Regions from separate parts of the Marinobacter bohaiensis genome, predicted to be linked through region 2. Evidence: predicted binding sites of a transcription regulator. Region 2 holds the regulator's gene; the other holds the start of a gene.
What was found. Region 2 encodes sigma-54, which starts transcription at its own class of promoters, with help from an activator protein. Its sites were predicted from a motif close to ANTGGCATNNANNTTGCTNT; they were not measured.
Positions count from the first base shown of each region.

Region 1: a site for sigma-54 is predicted at 1,127-1,146, ahead of glnK (P-II family nitrogen regulator). Genes of this name have one in related genera too.

Region 1 covers NZ_QGEH01000005.1:160,947-164,305, reverse strand. Annotated here, with positions in the region: gene DKK67_RS18960 (ammonium transporter) at 1-607, opposite strand, end outside; gene glnK (P-II family nitrogen regulator) at 683-1,021, opposite strand; gene DKK67_RS18950 (accessory factor UbiK family protein) at 1,343-1,609, shown strand; gene DKK67_RS18945 (YifB family Mg chelatase-like AAA ATPase) at 1,691-3,214, shown strand; gene DKK67_RS18940 (histone deacetylase family protein) at 3,230-3,359, opposite strand, start outside.
Region 2 covers NZ_QGEH01000001.1:1,652,379-1,655,737, reverse strand. Annotated here, with positions in the region: gene lptB (LPS export ABC transporter ATP-binding protein) at 1-613, shown strand, start outside; gene DKK67_RS07385 (RNA polymerase factor sigma-54) at 879-2,393, shown strand; gene hpf (ribosome hibernation promoting factor) at 2,505-2,813, shown strand; gene ptsN (PTS IIA-like nitrogen regulatory protein PtsN) at 2,844-3,311, shown strand; gene rapZ (RNase adapter RapZ) at 3,340-3,359, shown strand, end outside.

The sequences.
Region 1 (3,359 bases), on a different contig from region 2:
CTTTACGCGCGCCCAGCAGCAGGACACCCGCCAGGGCGGCCGCCGCACCGGCCATGTGCACGATGCCGGAGCCGGCGAAGTCGCTGAAGCCCAGGTCGCCCAGGCTGTACATGCCGAAGACAGCAGCACCGCCCCAGGTCCAGGAGCCTTCCAGCGGGTAGATGAAGCCAGTCATGACGACCGCGAAGATCAGGAATGCCCAGAGCTTCATGCGCTCGGCCACGGCACCGGAAACGATGGACATGGCTGTGGCGACGAAGACCACCTGGAAGAAGAAGTCGGACGCGCCGGAGTAGATGGAGCCACCCTCGAAGCCGCCTTCACGGCCGGCGAAATCGCCCAGAACGCCAGCGACATCGACGCTGCCCATGCCGGACAGGAACACGTTGCCGCCGTACATGATGGCGTAACCGCAGACCATGTACATGGTGCAGGCAATCGCGTAGAGCGCGACGTTCTTGGTGAGAATCTCAGTGGTGTTCTTGGCGCGGACCAGACCGGACTCGAGCATGGCGAAACCGGCAGCCATCCACATGACTAATGCGCCGCAAATCAGGAAATAAAAGGTGTCTATAGCGTACTGCAGTTGGAAAATTTCGTTTTCCATGTGAAGCCCTCCGCACAAGGCTCTTCAGGAGTGAGTTGGGTATTTGCGTTGGCGTTGTTGTTGGATTCGGTGGTCTTAGACGGCTTCTTCGCCGGTCTCGCCGGTCCGGATCCGGATCGCCTGCTCCAGTTCGGTCACGAAGATCTTGCCGTCACCGATCTTGCCGGTGTTGGCTGCCTTGGTGATGGACTCGATGACCTGGTCGAGCAGGTTGTCGCCAATAGCCACTTCCACCTTCACTTTGGGCAGGAAGTCGACCACGTATTCCGCACCCCGATACAGCTCGGTGTGCCCCTTTTGCCGCCCGAAGCCTTTGACTTCAGTGACGGTCACGCCCTGTACGCCAATCTCGGACAATGCCTCGCGGACGTCGTCCAGCTTGAAAGGCTTGATGATCGCTGTCACAAGTTTCATTGCTGTCTCCTTGGTAATTCCGTCTCAAACTTGTTCTATGGGTTTGGTTTGAGCTCGGGATGCTGCCACCTCGCACACAGTGTGTGCGGATTGCGTACGAGGCATTAAGCATCGCGTGTGCCAACGCAAAAAATACCCGGTAAAACAGTGAATTAATCAAGGCTGGCCCCGAATTGGGTCACAGTGTTGCATCAGTCTGGTGCGCACTGTTCCGTAACGAACCGGATTGGTGCGCCATTTCGGTGCGTGCTGGATCAGCCTTGTATCACCCCGATTATGGTACACTTTTCCGACCATGCCTTGGGACCCGCGAGGATTACGTTGAAAAGACCACAGGATTTTCTGTCACAGCTCCAGGGCCAGTTTGGCCAGTTCGTTCCGGATATGGCGCGTGCCGCGAAGGACGACTTCGAACAGCACGCCCGGGCCACGGTTCTGTCGGTCCTCAATCGCCTGGACCTCGTGACCCGGGAAGAGTTCGACGCCCAGCAGGCCGTCCTGCAGCGCACCCGGGAAAAAGTCGAGGCCCTCGAGAAACAGGTGGCGGAGATGGAGCAGCGTCTGGCCACCGATAAGACCGACGGCTGATACCCGCGCGGCAGGACGCCGCGTCGCCGTCCATGCAGTTGCCGGATGCCCCGTGTCCGGCCCGAACCAGGGAAGGTTGTCATGCTTGCGATCGTTCACACGCGCGCCCGCCTGGGCGTTTCCGCGCCGGCCGTCACGGTCGAAATCCACCTCTCCAATGGCCTGCCGTCGCTTTCCATCGTCGGGTTACCGGAAACCGCGGTCCGCGAAAGTAAAGACCGCGTGCGCAGCGCCCTGATGAACGCCGGTTTCGAATTCCCCACCCGCCGCATCACCATCAACCTGGCCCCGGCCGATCTGCCCAAGGAAGGCGGGCGCTTCGACCTGCCCATTGCCCTGGGCATCCTGGCCGCGTCGGGCCAGATTCCGGCGGAAACGCTGGAGCGCCTGGAATGCGTCGGTGAACTGGCGCTGGATGGGACCCTGCGCCCGGTGCGCGGTGTGCTGCCGGCGGTCATGGCGGCGCGGGCGTCCGGACGCCAGTTGCTCGTCCCCCGGGAAAATGCCGAGGAAGCTGCGCTGGCGGCGGCCGACGACGTGCTCGCCGCCGATCACCTGCTGCAGGTGGTGGCGCACCTGTGCGGCGAAGAGCGCCTGCCGCCGCTGACCCGCACGCCGGAACCTCCGCTGGATGAAGGCTGGCCTGACCTGCGCGATGTGCGCGGCCAGCACGTGCCCAAGCGGGCGTTGGAAGTGGCGGCGGCCGGCGGGCACAACCTGTTGCTGTTCGGCCCGCCCGGCACCGGCAAGAGCATGCTGGCCAGCCGCATGCCGGGTATCCTGCCGCCGCTGACGGACGAGGCGGCGCTGGAAGTCGCCAGCGTGCGTTCGGTGGCGGGGGAGTCGGTGGAGCCGGGCAGCTGGCGCCGGCCGCCTTATCGCTCGCCGCACCACACGGCCTCCGCCGTGGCGCTGGTGGGTGGGGGCAGCAGCCCGCGTCCCGGCGAGATTTCCCTGGCCCACCGTGGCGTGCTGTTCATGGACGAGCTGCCGGAGTTCGATCGCAAGGTGCTGGAAGTGCTGCGCGAGCCCATGGAATCCGGTGAGATTGTCATTTCCCGCGCCGCCCAGCAGGTCACCTATCCGGCCCGTTTCCAGGTGGTCGCCGCGATGAACCCGTGCCCCTGCGGCTACCGCGGCCATCCCAGCATCGAATGCCAGTGCAGCCCGCAACAGGTGACCCGCTACCAGTCGCGTCTGTCCGGCCCGCTGCTGGACCGGTTCGATCTGCATGTGGAAGTGCCGGTTCAGGACGGCCAGACCCTGTTGCGCCAGGACCAGTCGGCCGACGACAGCCGCGGCGTGCGCGATCGGGTGCTGCGTGCCCGGGCGTTGCAGGCCGAGCGCGGTGTGCTCAACGCCGACCTGAGCGGTGACGCCCTGGACCGATACTGCCGTCCGGGGGAGGCCGGTGAACAGCTGCTGGCCCAGGCCATGGAGCGGCTGGGGCTGTCGGCCCGCGCATTGCACCGGATCCTGCGGGTGGCGCGCACCCTGGCGGACCTGGCCGGCGAAGCGGAGCTGCAGCAGACGCACCTGGTGGAAGCGCTGGGCTACCGCAAGCTGGACCGGCGCCAGGCCGGTGCGCCCGTCGCCACGCTCTGACGATCCCGGTTCGGATCACTCCGCGTCGGGCGCAATGAAGGCGTCGCGATGGAAGCGGGCTGCGGCTTCCACTTCGGCGAAGCCGCAGACGCCCGGTTGCGGCACCGGCCCGCCGGCCAGCACCTCCAGCACCGCATGTACGCCC
Region 2 (3,359 bases):
CGGCGCCGGCAAGACCACCTGTTTCTACATGATCGTGGGCCTGGTCAAGGCGGACAACGGCCGGGTCAGCATCGATGAGAAGGACATCACACCCCTGCCCATGCACGGCCGGGCCCGTTCCGGCATCGGCTATCTGCCCCAGGAAGCTTCGGTGTTTCGCAAGCTCAGTGTGCGCGACAACATCATGGCGATCCTGGAAACGCGCAAGAGCCTGTCTCGGGCGGAGCGTGACGAGAGGCTGGAAAACCTGCTGGAAGAATTCCACATCACGCATATCCGGGACAGCCTGGGCATGGCCCTGTCGGGTGGGGAGCGCCGGCGCGTGGAGATTGCCCGGGCGCTGGCGATGGAGCCGGCCTTCATCCTGCTGGACGAGCCCTTTGCCGGTGTCGACCCGATCTCGGTCAGCGACATCAAGCAGATCATCCGCCATCTGCGCGACAAGGGCATCGGTGTGCTGATCACCGACCATAACGTGCGCGAAACCCTGGATATCTGCGAAAACGCCTACATCGTCAGCGGCGGCCATATTATCGCATCCGGACAGTCTGAGGAGATCCTGGCCAACCAGCAGGTCAAGGAAGTCTACCTGGGCAACGAATTCCACATGTGAGCCCGTCAATCGGGTATGGGTATCGCAGTGGGCGCCAAAACGCTAAACTCGAAACAGGGTCGGCTAACCTCTCGAGGCATATCCGCCGACCAAGACATTGTCATCGGGACACCCATAGCAGTAAACTTCGGCAAAGAATTTGCTTGGCAAGCCGGACCGACCTCTGACACGAGCGTTTTCAAGGTCCGGAGACATCCGGACAGGTCTTGCCCAGGCGCAATAACTCAGTCGATGGCCACAGGGTGACGGGACTAAATCAATGGTAATGAAAGCTTCGCTTCAGCTGAAGCTGGGTCAACAGCTCACCATGACACCCCAGTTGCAACAGGCAATCCGCCTGCTGCAACTTTCCACGCTGGACTTACAACAGGAAATCCAGCAAGCGCTCGAATCCAACCCCATGCTGGAAACCTCGGAAGAGGAAGACGGCGCCGCTGATAATGAGAGCGACGGTGAGGACGCGTCCGCTGACGGCAACAGCGAGGACAGCAACGACACCACGCAGGACGACGATAGCTGGGACGAGCCGGCCGAACCCGACTGGAACACCGATACCAACCAGGAAATCCCCGATGACCTGCCGGTCGACACCGCCTGGGACGACATCTACCAGTCCGCCCCGGCACCGGCGGCGCGCAGCGAAGAAGACGACGACACCGACTTCGAATCACGCAACTCCCCCACCGAGACCCTGCAGGACCACCTGCTCTGGCAGCTCAACCTCACCCCCATGGGCGAGCGCGACCGCGCCATTGCTCACGCCCTGCTCGACTCGGTGGACCCGCGCGGCTACCTGATCTCGACACTGGAAGACATCCACGCCGGGCTGGTCGACGACAGCGAGGAAGATCCGCTGGAACTGGACGAAGTTGAGGCCGTGCTGCGCCGCCTGCAGCATTTCGACCCGCCGGGCGTGTTCGCACGGGACCTTCAGGAGTGCCTCCTGATCCAGCTCAACCAGCTGCCACCGGATACCCCCTGGCTGCCCCAGGCACGGCTGGTGATCAGCCACTACATCAACCTGCTGGGTAATCGCGATTACGCCCAGTTGCTGCGCCGCAGTCGCCTCAGCGAAGAGCAGCTGAAGTGCGTACTGGCCCTGATCCAGACGCTCAACCCGCGGCCGGGCGACTCCCTCGACCAGGCCGAGCCGGATTACGTGGTGCCGGATGTGGTGGTGTCCAAGCAGAAGGGCCGCTGGCGCGTCGAACTCAATCCCGAAATTGCCCCGCGCATCCGGGTCAATGCCGGCTACGCGGCGCTGATCCGCCGGGCCGACAACAGTGCCGACAACACCTACCTGCGCGATCAGTTGCAGGAGGCCAAATGGTTCATCAAGAGTCTGCAGAGTCGCAACGAGACCCTGCTGAAAGTTGCCACCCGGATCGTTGAACATCAGCAGGGATTTCTGGATCATGGCGAGGAAGCCATGAAGCCGTTGATCCTCTCGGACATTGCCCAGGCAGTGAGCATGCATGAATCGACCATTTCCCGGGTCACCACCCAGAAATACATGCATACGCCGCGCGGTATCTTCGAGCTGAAGTACTTTTTCTCCAGTCATGTGAGCACGAACGAGGGCGGTGAATGTTCCTCCACGGCAATTCGTGCCATGATCAAGAAACTGGTCGCCGCCGAAACCCCGAAGAAACCCCTCAGCGACAGCAAGATTGCAGCGCTGCTCGGGGACCAGGGCATCAAGGTGGCACGACGGACGGTCGCCAAGTATCGCGAGGCGATGCACATCCCGCCGTCCAACGAACGCAAGAGACTGGTCTGAGACGCAAGCGCCCAGGGCCAGCCAGAGTCGGTTTTCAAACGTCGCTGAGTGCGACGGGCTCAACGTCGGGAGCTTCTCTGCTCCCGGCCATATCGACAACAGGAGAAGCCTATGCAACTCAATATGTCAGGTCACCATGTCGAATTGACTCCCGCTCTGAAAGACTATGTCTCCGGCAAGTTTGAAAAACTCGAACGCCATTTCGACCACATCAGCAACTGTCAGGTGACCCTGTCCGTGGAGAAGCTGCGCCAGACGGCCGAAGCCACACTCCACGTCATTGGTGGTGAAATCCACGCAAAGGCTGAAAACGAAGATATGTACGCGGCCATTGACGGCCTGCTCGACAAACTTGATCGGCAGATCCTCAAGCACAAGGAAAAGACCGTTGATCGAATGCACGGTGCTGCCGGCCGCTAGCCGTTCCATCCAAGGGAAAGCATTCCATCCATGACGGAATCACCATTAACCATCCAGTCCATCCTGGTTCCCGAGCTCACCCTCTGTGGTGTGCCGGGAACCAGCAAGAAACGCATCCTTGAGTTGATCGCCGAGCACGTAGCCAAGCGCTACCCCGAGCTCGACGAGACCCAGACCTTCAATAACCTGGTGTCCCGGGAACGGCTGGGCAGCACCGGTATCGGTCAGGGCATTGCCATCCCCCACTGCCGTCTGGACGGCTGCAATCATGTGGTGGGTGCCCTGCTGACCCTGGAGGAAGGGGTTGCGTTCGACGCCATCGACAACCAGCCGGTGGATCTGCTGTTCGTGCTGATCGTCCCCAAGGAGGCGACCAGCGAGCACCTGGAACTGCTGAGCCAGCTGGCCGAGAAGTTCAACGAGCGCAGCTTCTGCGAACGCCTGCGTCAATGCCGGGACGCCGACGAGCTGTTCCGCGTCATGACGCAACCCGAGTAACCATTCGCCGATTCGACGAAGGCATTGCATGAAACTGATCATCGTCAG